Salinarimonas sp.: one gene and its partners. The protein of the gene in region 4 binds, or shares a complex with, the protein of the main gene of each other region. Links are inferred from orthologs where the notes say so. Each region holds a gene or a part of one and is shown on either strand. Other genes may lie near its edges.

What was found.
Region 1: the proteins of accD (region 4) and ABL310_RS23355 are in contact, whole or in part, in a solved structure (PDB 8UXZ), measured with the Escherichia coli proteins. The link is inferred for Salinarimonas sp. from one-to-one orthologs.
Region 2: the proteins of accD (region 4) and accC are in contact, whole or in part, in a solved structure (PDB 8UXZ), measured with the Escherichia coli proteins. The link is inferred for Salinarimonas sp. from one-to-one orthologs.
Region 3: the proteins of accD (region 4) and accB are in contact, whole or in part, in a solved structure (PDB 8UXZ), measured with the Escherichia coli proteins. The link is inferred for Salinarimonas sp. from one-to-one orthologs.

Annotation. Positions count from the first base shown.
Region 1 is NZ_CP157794.1:5,033,414-5,037,438, forward strand. What follows is about bases 1,091-4,025. They hold ABL310_RS23355 (acetyl-CoA carboxylase carboxyltransferase subunit alpha), read right to left. Parts: upstream 3,068-4,025; coding sequence 2,114-3,067; downstream 1,091-2,113. Other genes in these bases: ABL310_RS23350 (murein L,D-transpeptidase family protein), read right to left, coding at 1,091-1,925; ABL310_RS23360 (TetR/AcrR family transcriptional regulator), read right to left, coding at 3,187-3,819; paaK (phenylacetate--CoA ligase PaaK), read right to left, coding at 3,830-4,025. Outside these bases: ABL310_RS23345 (transglycosylase SLT domain-containing protein), read right to left, coding at 1-555; more of ABL310_RS23350, read right to left, coding at 633-1,090. UniProt on the Escherichia coli protein: Component of the acetyl coenzyme A carboxylase (ACC) complex. First, biotin carboxylase catalyzes the carboxylation of biotin on its carrier protein (BCCP) and then the CO(2) group is transferred by the carboxyltransferase to acetyl-CoA to form malonyl-CoA.
Region 2 is NZ_CP157794.1:3,530,035-3,534,073, reverse strand. What follows is about bases 1-2,949. They hold accC (acetyl-CoA carboxylase biotin carboxylase subunit), read left to right. Parts: upstream 1-770; coding sequence 771-2,129; downstream 2,130-2,949. Other genes in these bases: ABL310_RS16260 (GNAT family N-acetyltransferase), read left to right, coding at 2,926-2,949; aat (leucyl/phenylalanyl-tRNA--protein transferase), read left to right, coding at 2,155-2,832; accB (acetyl-CoA carboxylase biotin carboxyl carrier protein), read left to right, coding at 265-759; aroQ (type II 3-dehydroquinate dehydratase), read left to right, coding at 1-242. Outside these bases: more of ABL310_RS16260, read left to right, coding at 2,950-3,489; ABL310_RS16255 (cold-shock protein), read right to left, coding at 3,562-3,771; ABL310_RS16250 (IlvD/Edd family dehydratase), read right to left, coding at 3,997-4,039. UniProt on the Escherichia coli protein: This protein is a component of the acetyl coenzyme A carboxylase complex; first, biotin carboxylase catalyzes the carboxylation of the carrier protein and then the transcarboxylase transfers the carboxyl group to form malonyl-CoA.
Region 3 is NZ_CP157794.1:3,532,063-3,536,081, forward strand. The notes cover bases 1-2,929. They hold accB (acetyl-CoA carboxylase biotin carboxyl carrier protein), read right to left. Parts: upstream 1,748-2,929; coding sequence 1,253-1,747; downstream 1-1,252. Other genes in these bases: accC (acetyl-CoA carboxylase biotin carboxylase subunit), read right to left, coding at 1-1,241; aroQ (type II 3-dehydroquinate dehydratase), read right to left, coding at 1,770-2,231; ABL310_RS16285 (DsbA family protein), read right to left, coding at 2,364-2,929. Also shown: more of ABL310_RS16285, read right to left, coding at 2,930-3,152; ABL310_RS16290 (M48 family metalloprotease), read right to left, coding at 3,188-4,019. UniProt on the Escherichia coli protein: This protein is a component of the acetyl coenzyme A carboxylase complex; first, biotin carboxylase catalyzes the carboxylation of the carrier protein and then the transcarboxylase transfers the carboxyl group to form malonyl-CoA.
Region 4 is NZ_CP157794.1:4,387,649-4,391,574, reverse strand. What follows is about bases 1-2,836. They hold accD (acetyl-CoA carboxylase, carboxyltransferase subunit beta), read right to left. Parts: upstream 1,990-2,836; coding sequence 1,012-1,989; downstream 1-1,011. Other genes in these bases: ABL310_RS20265 (folylpolyglutamate synthase/dihydrofolate synthase family protein), read right to left, coding at 1-965. Outside these bases: ABL310_RS20250 (hypothetical protein), read left to right, coding at 3,261-3,926.

The DNA of each region.
Region 1 (4,025 bases), 650 kb from region 4 along the record:
GCTCAGCGGCGAGCCGATCTGCTTGAGATGCGCGATGGCGCGCACGCAATAGGCCACCGAGCGCGCGCTCATGCGCGTCTCGCCGTGGCCGGCGCGGTACTTCATCAGGGCGCGGCAGAGATCGCCGTCGGCGAGCCGCCAGGCCTCGGCGAGGTAGCGCACGCCGTAGCGCACGTTCACCGCCGGCGCGTAGAGCGCGCGCGTCGTACCCTGGAAGCCGAGCATGGCCGCCGTGCCCGGGCGCACCTGCATCAGCCCCACCTCGTCGAGCGCCCCGGCCGCGCCCGGATCGTAGGAGCTCTCGACCGTCACCACCGCGTCGGCCAGCTCCGCGGGGATGCCGTGGCGCTCCGCCTCCTGCGTGACGAGGGCGAGATAGGCGTCGCGGCCGCGCACCGCGAGCGCCTCGGCGAGGGTGGCCTCCAGCACGTCGGAGGTGGTGGGCGGCGCAGCGGGGTCCGGCAGCGGCAGGTCGAGCGCCGCCGCGGGCCCCGCGGCGAGGGCGAGCCCGAAAGCGGCGGCGCGGATACGACGAAGCACGGGCCGTGGCGGCATGAAGAACCCTCCCGGATCGATCGACCCGGGAGGGTGGTGCGGCTTCGCGGGGGGATCAACCCCGCACAGGCTTCGGGTCAGCGAAGTGCGGAATAGCCGGTCGCCGGCCCCGTCGGCTGCGCGCCAGGGATCAAGGCCGCGCCGCGCTGGGGCGGCGTCGGCGCGCTCACCGGAGCGGCCGGCTCGGGCGCGCCGCCGAAGGGCAGGTTCGAGAACAGGCCGCCGAGCATGCGGGCGTAGAACGGCTCGGTGCGGGTCGCTTCGCCGGGCTGCGGCGCGGGCGCCGCGGCGGTCGCGGCCGGTGCGCCCGGCTGCGGCGCGGGCGCCGTCGCGACGGCGGTCGCCGGAGCCTCCGGCTCGATCGGCCGGCCGTTCGAATCGACCGGAACGAGGCGCGGCCCGGCGGCGAGCGCCTCGGGACGGCTGACGATGCCGAGCCGATCGTCGTTCTGCGCCCGACCGGCGTCCAGGGCCGCGAAGGCGGTGGCGCTGGAGACGTCCGTCGTCGTGGCGTTGGCGAGGCCGAAGGAGGGATGACCGCCGCCGTCCTCGTAGACGACGCGCACGGCGGGCTCGCCGGCCTCGATCAGCCGGGCGATCTCGACCTCGTCCTGCAGGGCGCGGGCGCGCACGGCGGCGGCGACCGTGCCGTCGATCGGCGTGCAGTTCTCCGTCCCGAAGGAATAGCGGCCGCCGCAGACCTCGACCGGCGGCTCGCGGCGCGTGACCTCGAAATAGTCCCAGCCTTCCTTCAGGTTGCGCCAGAAGGCGCTGTTCGGGTCGTAGCGGGACTGGGCGAGGTTCTCCGGCGTCATCCGGAACGGATAGGACTGGAACTGGAAGGCGCGCTGGCCGCCCTCGAAGGCCTCGCGGGCGAGGGCGTAGACCTCGGCGATGGCCTCGTCCGTCATGGCGAAGCAGCCGCGCGAGGTGCACGAGCCGTGCACCATCAGGTGCGAGCCGGTGCGGCCGTGAGCGCGGTCGAACGCGTTGGGGAAGCCGGTGTTGAACGAGAGATAGAAGCTCGAGTTCGGGTTCATCAGCCCCGGCGAGACGGCGTAGAAGCCCTCCGGCGCCTGCCGGTCGCCCTCGCGCATCTTCGGGCCGAGCTGCCCGGACCAACGGCAGATCGGGTAGGTCTTGAGGAGCGCGTACTGGCCGTCCTCGGCCTTCTTCCAGACCTCGAGCTCGGATTCCATCTTGAACACGCGGACCAGGATCGGGTCGTCCTGGTCCATGCCCTTCGTGGACATCAGCGCGAGGGTCTGCGGCGGGATCGGCTGCAGGTGCCGGTTGGACGAGACGGTGCTCTCCTGGCAGGCGGCCAGGGAAAGCGCCAGAGCGGCGACGAGCGCGGCTTTTCTCACCATGGGGTCCCCACTCTCCTCGCGCCGTCGCGGCGCGTGTCCTCATCGCCGGCGACCGGGCCCGATGGGCCGGCCGAGCCGCGCGTCCCCCTAGCCTTAGGATCGTTAGCCTTACGCGAACCTTACCGCAAGAGGGAGCCCCCTGCGGCGCGCGTTCAAATACGGTTACCGATTCGTCAAGACCGGAGGGGTCAGAGCTTGCGGCCGATGGCGAGGAACTTGTCGGCGCGCTGGGCGCGGATCGCGTCGGGAGACAGGGGGGCGAGGTCGGCGAGCGCGGCGGCGATGGCGTTGCCCGCGGCCTGGATGACGCCCTCGGGGTCGCGATGCGCCCCGCCGATCGGCTCCGAGACGACGGCGTCGATCACGCCGAGCTTGAGCAGGTCCTGCGCCGTGATCTTCATCGCGGTCGCGGCGTCCTGCGCACGGGCCGCATCGCGCCACAGGATCGAGGCCGCGCCCTCCGGCGAGATCACCGAGTAGATCGCGTGCTCGAGCATCAGCACCTTGTTCGCGGTCGCGAGCGCGATCGCGCCGCCGGAGCCGCCCTCCCCGATGACGAGGGCGACGTTGGGCACGCCGAGCGCGAGGCAGGCCTCGGTGGAGCGGGCGATGGCCTCGGCCTGGCCGCGCTCCTCGGCGTCGATGCCGGGATAGGCGCCGGCCGTGTCGACGAAGGCGATCATCGGCAGGCCGAAGCGCTCGGCCATCTCCATCAGCCGCACGGCCTTGCGGTAGCCCTCGGGCCGGGCCATTCCGAAATTGTGCCGGATGCGGGACTTGGTGTCCGAGCCCTTCTCCTGGCCGATGACGCAGACCGGCTCGCCGCGGAAGCGGCCGAAGCCGCCGACCACCGCCTCGTCCTCGGCGTACTTGCGGTCGCCGGCGAGCGGGGTGAACTCGGTGATGAGCGCCTTCGCGTAGTCGAGGAAGTGCGGGCGCTGCGGATGGCGCGCGACCAGCGTCTTCTGCCAGGGCGTGAGCGCGGCGTAGAGGCCCTTGAGCGCCTCGCTCGCCTTCGCCTCGAGGCGCGCGATGTCGTCCGTGATGGCGACGGCGTCGCGCTCCTCGCCGAGCGCGCGCAGCTCCTCGAGCTTCGCTTCGAGCTCGGCGACGGGTTTTTCGAAATCGAGATAGGTGCGCATCGAACCGCGGTGATGAGATCGGCCGGGCGGCGGCCTGACGGCCTCGCCTCGAAAGCGCGCGGACACTGGCCGCAACGCGGGGGGAAGTCAAGGCGAGGCGCCGGGCGGGTCCGGGCGGCTCAGGACGCGCGGCGCTCCATCAGCGCCGCCATCTCCTCCGCGCCGATGGAGGAGGCGCCGTCGAGGATGAGCCGCGTGGCGAGATCGGCGTATTGCTCGCGGGTGATGGGGCCGTCGGGGCGGAACCAGAGATAGACCCAGTTGAGCATGCCGAACAGCGACATCGTCACCGGCGCGAGCAGCGGCCCCTGCGCCAAAGCGGGGTTGGCGAGGCGCAGCACGCCGGAGAAGCGCCGCACGACATCCCGCTCGAGCGCGAGGATCGCCTGCTGCCGGTCCGGCGGCAGGAGGCGCATGGCGCCGAGCTGCACCCGGTGCTCGTCGTCGCTGTCGCGGTAGACGTCGAGCATCGCGCCCACCAGCCCTCGCAGGCGCGTGCGCGGATCCGCCTTCGGCTCGTCCGCCTCGACGAGCGCCGCGTCGAGTTCCTCGAGATGGGTGCGGACGATGTCGAAGACGAGCTCCTCCTTGCTCTGGTAGTAGTGGTAGAGCAAAGCCTTCGAGACGCCGCAGCCGGCGGCGATCTGCGCCATCGAGGCGCGATCGACGCCGTGCTCGCCGAAGACGCGGGCCGAGGCGCGCAGGATCGCGCCGCGCTTGTCGTCGTAGTCGTTGGCGCGGGTGCGGGCCATCGTGTGCCGCTTACTCCTTCGGTCGCTTGTCGACGACGCGCTTGGCCTTGCCGAGCGAGCGCTCGACGGCGCCCGGATCGCAGACGTTCACCGCCGCCGACACGCCGATCACGCTCTTGACGTGATGCGAGAGCTCCTTGGCGGAGGCGGCCCGCGCCGCGTCGTCGGCCGCCTCGGGCATGGCCTCGACCAGGATGGTCATCGCG
Region 2 (4,039 bases), 860 kb from region 4 along the record:
ACGCGGGCGCCTACACCCACACCTCGATCGCCCTGCGGGACGCGATCGCCGGCTCGGGCGCGCTCGCGGTCGAGATCCACCTCTCGAACGTGCACGCCCGCGAGAGCTTCCGCCACCATTCCATGATCGCGCCCGTCTGCAAGGGCGTCATCGCCGGCTTCGGCGCCGCGAGCTACACGCTCGGCTTCGACGCCTGCCTGTCGGCGCTGCGCGCCCGGCCCGACGCCGCCGCGCGCCCCTGAACGAGTAGGAGCACCCTCACCCATGGCCAGGAACAGCCCCTTCGATCCCGAGCTCGTGCGCGAGCTCGCCGGTCTCATCTCCGAGACGGACCTGACCGAGATCGAGGTCGAGAAGGGCGATCTGCGCATCCGCGTCGCGCGCCAGCCGGCGCAGGCCCTCACCGTCGCCGCGCCGCACTACGCGCCGCAAGCCGCGCCGGCGCACGCTCCGGCCGCGCCCGCGCCGGCCGCCGCCATGGCGGCGCCGCCGGCGCCCGCGCCGAAGGCGTCCCCGCGCGAGCATCCCGGCGCCGTCACCTCGCCGATGGTCGGCACCGCCTATCGCCGTCCCTCGCCCGAGGCGAAGCCCTTCGTCGAGGTGGGCTCCCAGGTCGAGGCCGGGCAGCGCGTCCTGCTGATCGAGGCGATGAAGACGTTCAACGACATCGTCGCGCCGCGCGCCGGCACCGTCGTCGAGGTCCTGTTCGAGGACGGGCAGCCGGTGGAGTTCGGCGAGCCCCTGATGATCATCGAATGACGGCCGGGCGCATGTTCGACAAGATCCTCATCGCGAACCGGGGCGAGATCGCGCTGCGCATCCTGCGCGCCGCGAAGGAGCTCGGCATCGCGACCGTCGCGGTGCATTCCACCGCCGACACCGACGCCATGCACGTGCGCCTCGCCGACGAGAGCGTCTGCATCGGCCCGCCGCCCGCGCGCGACAGCTACCTGAACGTCCCGGCGCTGATCTCGGCCTGCGAGATCACCGGCGCCGACGCGATCCACCCCGGCTACGGGTTCCTGTCGGAGAACGCCCGCTTCGCGGAGGTGCTGGCGGACCACAAGATCGCCTTCATCGGGCCCAAGCCCGAGCACATCCGCATCATGGGCGACAAGATCGAGGCGAAGCGCACCGCCAAGCGCCTCGGCATCCCCTGCGTGCCCGGCTCCGAGGGCGGCGTCGACGACGAGGACAGCGCGCGCCGCGTGGCGGCGGAGATCGGCTATCCCGTCTTGATCAAGGCCGCCGCCGGCGGCGGCGGGCGCGGCATGAAGGTCGCGCGCGACGAGGGCGAGCTCGTCCACGCCTTCGTCACCGCCCGCACCGAGGCCAAGGCCGCCTTCGGCGACGACGCGGTCTATATCGAGAAGTACCTCGAGAAGCCCCGCCACATCGAGATCCAGGTCCTCGGCGACGGGCGCGGCAACGCGATCCACCTCGGCGAGCGCGACTGCTCGCTGCAACGCCGCCACCAGAAGGTCTGGGAGGAGGGCCCCTCGCCGGCGCTCAACGCCGAGGAGCGCGCCCGCATCGGCGGGATCGTCGCCAAGGCAATGCAGGAGCTGCACTACGCCGGCGCCGGCACGGTGGAATTCCTGTACGAGAACGGGGAATTCTACTTCATCGAGATGAACACCCGTATCCAGGTGGAGCATCCCGTGACCGAGATGATCACCGGGATCGATCTCGTGAACGAGCAGATCCGCATCGCCGCCGGCAACCCGCTCACGGTCCGCCAGGAGGACGTGCGGATCGAGGGCCACGCGGTGGAGTGCCGCATCAACGCCGAGCATCCCGCGACCTTCCGGCCCTCGCCCGGCACCATCACCTATTTCCACCCGCCGGGCGGGCTCGGCGTGCGCGTCGATTCCGCCGCCTACCAGGGCTATCGCATCCCGCCGCACTACGATTCGCTCGTCGGCAAGCTGATCGTGCACGGCCGCACGCGCAACGAGTGCCTGATGCGCCTTCGCCGCGCCCTCGACGAGTTCGTCGTCGACGGCGTCGACACGACGCTCCCCCTTTTCAGGACGCTCGTTCGGAACCAAGATATCCAGAACGGCCTGTACGACATCCATTGGCTGGAGCACTTTCTCAAGACCGGGGGGCTGGACGAAAGCCCGTGACCCCCGGCGCGCCCACGGGACCCTGATGCACAGCGGCATCGTCCAGATCACGCCGGAGATCGTCCTGCGCGCCTACGCCGCGGGCATCTTTCCCATGGCGGAGAGCGCGGAGGATCCCGGCATCTACTGGGTGGAGCCGCGCGAGCGCGGGATCATCCCGCTCGACGGCTTCCACGTGAACAAGCGCCTCGTCCGCACGGTGCGGGCGGACGTGTTCGAGGTGCGGGTCGACACCGATTTCGAGGGCGTCATCGACGGCTGCGCCGCGCCGGGGCCGGACCGGGAGAAGACCTGGATCAATTCCCGCATCCGGCGCATCTACGGCGACCTGTTCGACCTCGGCTATTGCCACACGGTGGAGGTCTGGGACGGGAACGCGCTCGTCGGCGGGCTCTACGGGGTGAGCCTCGGCGCCGCCTTCTTCGGCGAGAGCATGTTCCACCGCGCCCGCGACGCCTCGAAGGTGGCGCTCGTCCACCTCGTGGCCCGCCTCAAGCGCGGCGGCTACATGCTGCTCGACACGCAATTCGTGACGGAGCACCTCGCGCAGTTCGGCGCGAGCGAGGTCTCGCGGCGCGAGTACAAGCGCCTGCTCGGCGAGGCGCTCGCCTACGAAGCGCGCTGGGACGCCTGGCCCGTGGGCGAGCCCGTCTCGGGCGCGCAGGCGCTCGACATGATCGCCACGAAGCGGCGCATGCCGTGAGGGGAGGGCCGCCTCCGGCGGCCGCGGCCCCTGGACGCTCGGCGCGAGCCGAGACATGCTCTCGGTCGACCCACGTCCCGAGGAAGCCGTCGCATGCCCGCCAGTCCCGCCTCCATCCGCGCCGCGAGCCCCGCCGACGAGCCGGCGCTCGCGCGGCTCTATGCGGCCGCGTTCCCGGAGGAGGACCTTTTTCCGATCGTGAAGGCCCTGTCGGGGCTCGGCGACGTGGTGCTCTCGCTCGTCGCGACCGCCGACGAGCGAGGGGGCGGGCAACCGGAGGGAACGCGGGCGCCGATCCTGGGGCACGTCGCCTTCAGCCGCTGCGGGGTGGACGGGCGCGCGGCGCCGCTGGCGCTGCTCGCGCCGCTCTGCGCGGCGCCGGAGGCCCAGCGCGGCGGGATCGGCTCGGCGCTGGTTCGGGAAGGCTTCCGCCGCCTCGAGGAGGCGGGCGTGCGGCGCGTGCTGGTGCTCGGCGATCCCGGCTATTACGGCCGCTTCGGATTTACGCCCGAGACCGCGATCGCGCCGCCCTACGATCTTCCCGAGGCGTGGCGCGCGGCCTGGCAGGGGGCGTCGCTCGGCGACGGGCCGGCGCCGCCGCCCGGCCGGCTCACCCCGCCCGGGCCGTGGATGCGGCCCGCGCTATGGGGGCCGTGAGCGCGGCCCGAAACGAAAAGCGCCGGCCTTTCGGCCGGCGCTCTCGCGTCTCGTTGGCTCTCGCGGCGCGGATTACGCGACGGCGAGCTTGTCCGCCGAGGACTTGCCGGTGCGGCGGTCGGCGACGATCTCGTAGGAGACCTTCTGGCCCTCGTTGAGGCCGCGCAGGCCCGCGCGCTCGACGGCGGAGATGTGGACGAACACGTCGTTTCCGCCCTCGTCGGGCTGAATGAAGCCGTAGCCCTTGGTCGTGTTGAACCACTTCACGGTGCCGGTCTGCATGACGATTCCTTTCAAGGCATGCTGGTAGGCTCGGGCGTGCGCGACTGGCGCCCGCCCATGGGATATCGATGTCTTGGTAGAGGGGTCGTCAGCCGCGCCGTGAAGCGCTCCTGGCCAAGTCGTCCGGCCGAAAACTCGATGCTGTTCAGATAAGGGGGAAATGGGGCGTTTCCAAGATGGCCGGCGTGGATATTTTCGCGGCTCCGCGCCGGCCCCGCCCACCCCTCAATGATTGTCCCGCGGCACCCCGAACGTCGAGGCGATGCGC
Region 3 (4,019 bases), 860 kb from region 4 along the record:
TCGACGCCGTCGACGACGAACTCGTCGAGGGCGCGGCGAAGGCGCATCAGGCACTCGTTGCGCGTGCGGCCGTGCACGATCAGCTTGCCGACGAGCGAATCGTAGTGCGGCGGGATGCGATAGCCCTGGTAGGCGGCGGAATCGACGCGCACGCCGAGCCCGCCCGGCGGGTGGAAATAGGTGATGGTGCCGGGCGAGGGCCGGAAGGTCGCGGGATGCTCGGCGTTGATGCGGCACTCCACCGCGTGGCCCTCGATCCGCACGTCCTCCTGGCGGACCGTGAGCGGGTTGCCGGCGGCGATGCGGATCTGCTCGTTCACGAGATCGATCCCGGTGATCATCTCGGTCACGGGATGCTCCACCTGGATACGGGTGTTCATCTCGATGAAGTAGAATTCCCCGTTCTCGTACAGGAATTCCACCGTGCCGGCGCCGGCGTAGTGCAGCTCCTGCATTGCCTTGGCGACGATCCCGCCGATGCGGGCGCGCTCCTCGGCGTTGAGCGCCGGCGAGGGGCCCTCCTCCCAGACCTTCTGGTGGCGGCGTTGCAGCGAGCAGTCGCGCTCGCCGAGGTGGATCGCGTTGCCGCGCCCGTCGCCGAGGACCTGGATCTCGATGTGGCGGGGCTTCTCGAGGTACTTCTCGATATAGACCGCGTCGTCGCCGAAGGCGGCCTTGGCCTCGGTGCGGGCGGTGACGAAGGCGTGGACGAGCTCGCCCTCGTCGCGCGCGACCTTCATGCCGCGCCCGCCGCCGCCGGCGGCGGCCTTGATCAAGACGGGATAGCCGATCTCCGCCGCCACGCGGCGCGCGCTGTCCTCGTCGTCGACGCCGCCCTCGGAGCCGGGCACGCAGGGGATGCCGAGGCGCTTGGCGGTGCGCTTCGCCTCGATCTTGTCGCCCATGATGCGGATGTGCTCGGGCTTGGGCCCGATGAAGGCGATCTTGTGGTCCGCCAGCACCTCCGCGAAGCGGGCGTTCTCCGACAGGAACCCGTAGCCGGGGTGGATCGCGTCGGCGCCGGTGATCTCGCAGGCCGAGATCAGCGCCGGGACGTTCAGGTAGCTGTCGCGCGCGGGCGGCGGGCCGATGCAGACGCTCTCGTCGGCGAGGCGCACGTGCATGGCGTCGGTGTCGGCGGTGGAATGCACCGCGACGGTCGCGATGCCGAGCTCCTTCGCGGCGCGCAGGATGCGCAGCGCGATCTCGCCCCGGTTCGCGATGAGGATCTTGTCGAACATGCGCCCGGCCGTCATTCGATGATCATCAGGGGCTCGCCGAACTCCACCGGCTGCCCGTCCTCGAACAGGACCTCGACGACGGTGCCGGCGCGCGGCGCGACGATGTCGTTGAACGTCTTCATCGCCTCGATCAGCAGGACGCGCTGCCCGGCCTCGACCTGGGAGCCCACCTCGACGAAGGGCTTCGCCTCGGGCGAGGGACGGCGATAGGCGGTGCCGACCATCGGCGAGGTGACGGCGCCGGGATGCTCGCGCGGGGACGCCTTCGGCGCGGGCGCCGGCGGCGCCGCCATGGCGGCGGCCGGCGCGGGCGCGGCCGGAGCGTGCGCCGGCGCGGCTTGCGGCGCGTAGTGCGGCGCGGCGACGGTGAGGGCCTGCGCCGGCTGGCGCGCGACGCGGATGCGCAGATCGCCCTTCTCGACCTCGATCTCGGTCAGGTCCGTCTCGGAGATGAGACCGGCGAGCTCGCGCACGAGCTCGGGATCGAAGGGGCTGTTCCTGGCCATGGGTGAGGGTGCTCCTACTCGTTCAGGGGCGCGCGGCGGCGTCGGGCCGGGCGCGCAGCGCCGACAGGCAGGCGTCGAAGCCGAGCGTGTAGCTCGCGGCGCCGAAGCCGGCGATGACGCCCTTGCAGACGGGCGCGATCATGGAATGGTGGCGGAAGCTCTCGCGGGCGTGCACGTTCGAGAGGTGGATCTCGACCGCGAGCGCGCCCGAGCCGGCGATCGCGTCCCGCAGGGCGATCGAGGTGTGGGTGTAGGCGCCCGCGTTGATCACGACGCCCGCGCCCTTCAGGCCCGCCTCCTGCACGGCGCTGACGAGGGCGCCCTCGTCGTTCGTCTGCAGGAAGGTCAGCGCCACGCCCTCGGCCTCGGCCTTCGCCCGCAGCCGCGCCTCGATGTCGGCCAGCGTCTCGTGGCCGTACACGGCGGGCTCGCGCCGGCCGAGGAGGTTGAGGTTGGGACCGTTGAGGACGTGGATCTCGAGCATGTCACCGTCGACCGTGCGCACGGGCGAGCGCCCGCCGCGCCGCCCGACGCGCCGTCATAGCGGGAAGCCGCGTGCGACGAAAGGGGGAAGCGGCGCGGATCGCCGCATCCGCCGCCCCCGCCCACAGCGCGATCAGCAGCTCGGGCTTCCGCAGGCGCGGGTGTTCTCCACCGCCTGGGTGAGGCGCTCCTCGCCCACCGCGCCGAAGATCACGCCGTCGCCGACCACCCAGGCCGGCGTGCCGGTGAGGCCGAGCTTGTCGGCGAGCTCGACGTTGGCGGTGATGATCTCGCGCACGCGCTCGGACTTCATGTCCTCGTCGAGGCGCGCCATGTCGAGGCCCATCTCCTCGGCGACCTGGAGCGCGCGGTCGGCGTCGATCTGGCCGCGGGAATTGAGCACGTCCATGTGGAAGCGCGCGGCCTCCTCGGCGTCCATCTGCTCGAAGGCGGCGATGCCGACGCGCGCGGCGCCGAGGGAGCCCGGGCCGAGGACCGGGAAGTCCTTGAGCACGACGCGCAGGTTCGGATCCTTCTCGATCATCGCCATGACGTCGCCGAGCGCGCGCTTGCAGAAGCCGCAATTGTAGTCGAAGAACTCGACCAGGGTGACGTCGCCTTCCGGGTTGCCCAGCACCACGTCGTCCGGCGAGCGGAACAGCAGCTCGGCCGACTCGGTGAGCGCCTCGCGCTGGCGGGCCTCCTGCGCGGCGACCTCGCGGCGCTCGAGCTCGGCGAAGACCTCGCGCATGATCTCGGGATTCTCGAGCAGGTACTCGCGGACGATCTCGCCGATGGCCTCGCGCTCGGCGGCGTCGAAGGTCGCGTCCTGCGCGAGAGACTGCGGCGCTGCGCCCGCGGCGACGGCGAGAAGGGCGGCGAAGCCGGCGGCGGCGGCGGTCGTCTTGAGGTACGAGAACATGGGTCTGTCGGTCCTGTGCTTGCGCGGCTTTCGGTTCAGCGGCGGTTCTCGGGAACGAACTCGTAGATGTCGCGCGCGCGCCGCCAGGCGGGCGTGCCTTCCACGAGGCTGCGCATGGCGCGGAACGCCTGCGTCTGGCCGTTGGTGACGTCGCCCGCGGCCATGTAGTACTCCGCGGTGGCGAGCTCGGCGAGACCGATCTGCCCGGTGCGGCCATAAGCCATGGCGAGATGACGGTAGGCGTCCGGTGATTCGGGCTCGGCGCGCGTCGCGCGTTCCAGCTGGCGGACCGCCTCCTCCAGGCTCGCGCCGTCGCCGAGCGCGATCAACGTCTGGCCGTAGAGCACGCGGATCGTCGGCGCGCCGTCGGAGAGCTGCACGGCGCGGCGCAGGCTCTCGACGGCCTCGCGCGGGCGCGCGCTCTCGAGCAGGAGCTGCCCGCGCAGCTCGTGGAAGTAGGGGTTCGAGGGCTGCTCGCGGATCAGCCCGTCGATCGCCTCCACCGCCTCGCGCGAGCGGCCGGTGCGATGGGCGGCGACCGCGCGGGCGTAGCGCGCCGGCGCGGACGTGTCGTAGGGCGGATAGCGGCGCAGCACCGACTCGGGGCTGTCGACGAAGCCGAACAGCTTTGCGCGCGCGAGATCGTGGCGGGCCTGCAGCGCCGGCGGGTCCCTGCGGTCGCGATAGGGGCTCTCCGCCGCGAGCCGCTCCAGCTGCGAGATGCGCTCGGCCGGCAGCGGATGGCTCTGCAGGTAGGGATCGATGCTAGAGCGGAAGAGGCCCGTATCCGCGAAGCGCCGGAAGGTCGTGATCATGCCAACGGGGGACTGCCCGGTCGCCGTGAGATAGCGGACGGCCGCGACATCC
Region 4 (3,926 bases):
TCCGGGTTGTGGCCGCCGTCGACCCAGACCTCCGCGCCCTCCGGCGCGAGCGCCGGCAGCACGCCGCGGGTGAGGCGTTGCAGCCGGCCCGGCCACTCGGCCTCGAGCATGCCGCGTTCGAAGGCCTCGGCCGGCAGGCGCGAGAAGCCCGCCGCGCGAAGCCCCGCGACGGCGAGGCCGGCGTTGGTCAGCTGGTGCCCGCCCGGCAGGCGCGGCATCGGCAGGTCCAGGAGCCCGTCCTCGTCCTGGAACACGAGCCGGCCGTTCTCCTCGTGGGTCGAGAAGTCCTGGCCACCCAGCCGCACCAGGGAGGCGCCGACGCGCTCGGCCGTGTCGACGAGCACGCGCTCGGCCGCCTCGTAGTCCTGCCGGGCGATCACGGCGGGGGCGCCGCGCTTGAAGATGCCGGCCTTCTCGGCGGCGATCTTCTCCACCGTCTCGCCGAGATATTCCGCATGGTCGAGGCCGATGGGCGTCACCAGCGTCGCCGCGGGCTCGTCGATCACGTTGGTGGCGTCGAGCCGTCCGCCGAGACCGACCTCGAGCAGCAGCACGTCCGCCGGCTCGTCGGCGAAGATCTTCAGCGCGGCGGCGGTGGTGATCTCGAAAACCGTGATGGGCGCGCCCTCGTTCGCCTCCTCGCACTCCCGCAGCACGTCGACGAGCTGCTCTTCCGGAACGAAGGCGCCGCCGCCGGGGCGGCCGATGCGGATGCGCTCGTGGAAGCGCACGAGATGCGGCGAGGTGTAGACGTGCACGGCGAGGCCGGCGGCCTCCAGGATCGCGCGCATGAAGGCGATGGTCGAGCCCTTGCCGTTCGTGCCGGCGACGTGGATCGTCGGCGGAAGGCGCTTCTCGGGATGGCCGAGCCGCGCGAGCAGCGATTCGATGCGCGCCAGCGACAGGTCGATGGTCTTCGGGTGCAGCGCCAGCAGGCGCGCGAGGATGGCGTCGGAGGACTCCATGGGAGCGCCTTCTCGGGTCTGGTCGGGGAAAGGTGGTGGCGCGGCCTCAGCCGCGCGCGCCTTCGGTCTCGGGTTCGCGGGTCTCGTTCGAAGCGGGCTCGACGATCGCCGCCTCGTCGGGCGCGCTGGCGGCCTTCTCGAGCGAGACCGGCGCCGGGGCCGGCGCCGCCGGCTCCAGGGCCGGGGCCTTCATCAGGATGCGGCAGAGCGAGACGAGCGTGTCCTTCAGCTCCAGGCGGTGGACGACCATGTCCACCATGCCGTGCTCCTTGAGATATTCCGCGCGCTGGAAGCCCTCGGGCAGCTTCTCGCGGATGGTCTGCTCGATCACGCGCGCCCCGGCGAAGCCGATCACGGCGCCGGGCTCGGCGATGTGGATGTCGCCCAGCATGGCGTAGGAGGCCGAGACGCCGCCCGTCGTCGGGTGGGTGAGCACGACGATGTAGGGCAGGCCCGCCTCCTTGAGGCGGCGCAGGGCCACCGTTGTGCGCGGCATCTGCATGAGCGAGAGGATGCCCTCCTGCATGCGCGCGCCGCCGGAGGCGACGAACAGCACGAAGGGCGTGCGGCGCGCCCGCGCGGTCTCGGCCGCGGTGACGATCGCCTCGCCCGCGGCCATGCCGAGCGAGCCGCCCATGAAGGCGAAGTCCTGCACGGCGACGGTGACCGGAAGCCCACCCACCGGTCCGACGGCGACGCGCACGGCGTCTTGCATGCCGGTCTTGGCGCGGTTCTCCTTCAGACGGTCGGCGTAGCGCTTCTCGTCCCGGAACTTGAGCGGGTCGGCGGCGACGTCGGGCAGCGGGATCTCCTCGAAGCCGCCGACGAACACGCTCTCGAGCCGCGCCTGCGCGCTCATGCGCAGGTGATGGTTCGAGCCGGGAATGACCCAGAGATTGGCCTCCACGTCCTTGTGGAAGACCATCTGCCCGGTGTCGGGGCACTTGATCCAGAGGTTGTCCGGGGTCTCGCGCTTGAACAGCGTCTTGATGCGCGGACGGACGACGTCGGAGATCCAGTTCATGGCGGGGCTGTTCCTCGCGGGCGCGCGTGTCGCCCGCTCCCTGGCGCGCCCTCGTGCGGGCTCGGAAAGTTTCGGCGCCTCTCTTAATCCAAAAGGCGAGGCGTTGCCAATCGGGGGCGGGGGCGGCGGATGGGACGCCTCGCGAGAGCCCGTCTTGCGCGAGCGTGGCGATTGAGGCATGGACCAGTTCCGACCATGCGCTAGAGCAGATTCTCACCACTCGGGTTCATATCCTGCTGCGGTGAAGAAGTTCGCGCATTCCTCTGGCGGGAAGGCTTCGATGGCGTCGGCGACGGCGCTCCAGAGGGCGTCGCGCGTCCGGGCGGCGACCTTCCTGAGCAGGGCCTTCAGCTTGGCGAAGGCGTTCTCGATGGGGTTGAAGTCCGGGCTGTAGGGCGGCAGGAAGCGCAGCTCGGCTCCGGCCGCCTCGATGGCCTCGCGCACGGCGGGGGTCTTGTGGCTGGCGAGGTTGTCCATGATCACCACGTCGCCGGGGCTCAGCGTCGGAACCAGGACCTGCTGGACGTAGGCGAGGAAGCTCGCCGCGTTGATCGCGCCGTCGATCAGCATCGGCGCGTCGATCCCGCCGATCCTGAGCCCGGCCACGAAGGTCGTGGTGCGCCAATGGCCGTGAGGGATGCCGGCGCGCAGGCGCTCGCCTTCGGGGGCGCGGCCCCGCAACCGCGCCATCTTGGTGTTGAGCCAGGTCTCGTCGATGAAGATCAGCCGCTGCGGGTCGAGCTCGGGCTGCTCCTCGAACCAGGCCTCGCGGGCCGCGGCGACGTCGGCGCGGTCCTGCTCGCTGGCGTGGCCGGACTTTTTTTGAACGTCAGGCCGTGGCGGCCGAAGAAGCGGTGCACCGTCGAGGGCGCGAAGCGCTCGCCGTGCTCGCGCTCGAGCCGCTCGGCGATCTCGACGAGGGTGAGATCCGGCGCCTCCTCCACCATCGCGAGGATGACCGGGCCGAGCGCCTCGATCCGCCCGGACCGCGTGTCGCCGCCTTGCGCCCGCGGCGCGACCGAGCCCGTCTCGCGCCGAAGGTTGAACCACTTCACCGCCGCGGACGGCGCGATCCCGAAGCGGTCCGCCGCGGCCCGGCGGCTCATGCCGGCATCGACCGCAGCGAGGACGCGCTGCCTCAGATCCATCGAGAGGGGCTTCGTCATGGCGGCTGGCCTCCTCCGCCAGCCTCTACCGTGAATCACGAACTGGCCTCGAAGGGAATCCCCCGCGCGATTCCATCAGGAAGCGATCTGCTCTAGGATGCGTGCATGCTTGCGACGAGCCAAGGCGACCTTTCGGCGGCGATCGGCACGGGCGTCTACACCGCCCGCGAGGCGTCGCGCCTCCTGCGCATCAGCCCGGCCAAGATCAACCGCTGGCTCGGCGGCTGCGCGTATCGGCGCGACGGCGTCGTCGTCGTCCAGCGGCCGCTGTGGGAGCCGCAGCTGCCGCGCGCGGCCGGCCACCTCGAGCTCGGCTTCCGCGATCTCGTCGAGCTGCGATTCGTCGACGCCTTTCTCCGGGCCGGCCTGAGCCTCCAGGCCATTCGCGCCTGCCTGGAGACAGCGCGCGCCCACGTCGAGGACGATCGCCCGTTCTCCACGCGCCGGTTCCGAACGGACGGGCGGAAGATCTTTCTCGAGACGGTGCGCGACGCGGATGCCCCGGAGCTGATCGACCTGGGGGACCGGCAATACGTTTTCCGGGACGTGGTCGACCGAACCTTCAAGGACCTCGACATCGAGGACGACGCGGTCGTGCGCTGGCGGCCCTACCAGGGGCGCGCCAGCATCGTCATCGATCCGACGCGCGCCTTCGGAAAGCCGATTACCGCCCAGGGAGGCGTGCCCACTGTCGCCTTGGCGGACGCGGTGCGCGCCGAGGAATCGGAGGCGAAGGTCGCGCGGCTCTACGACGTCGCGCCGAGCGTCGTC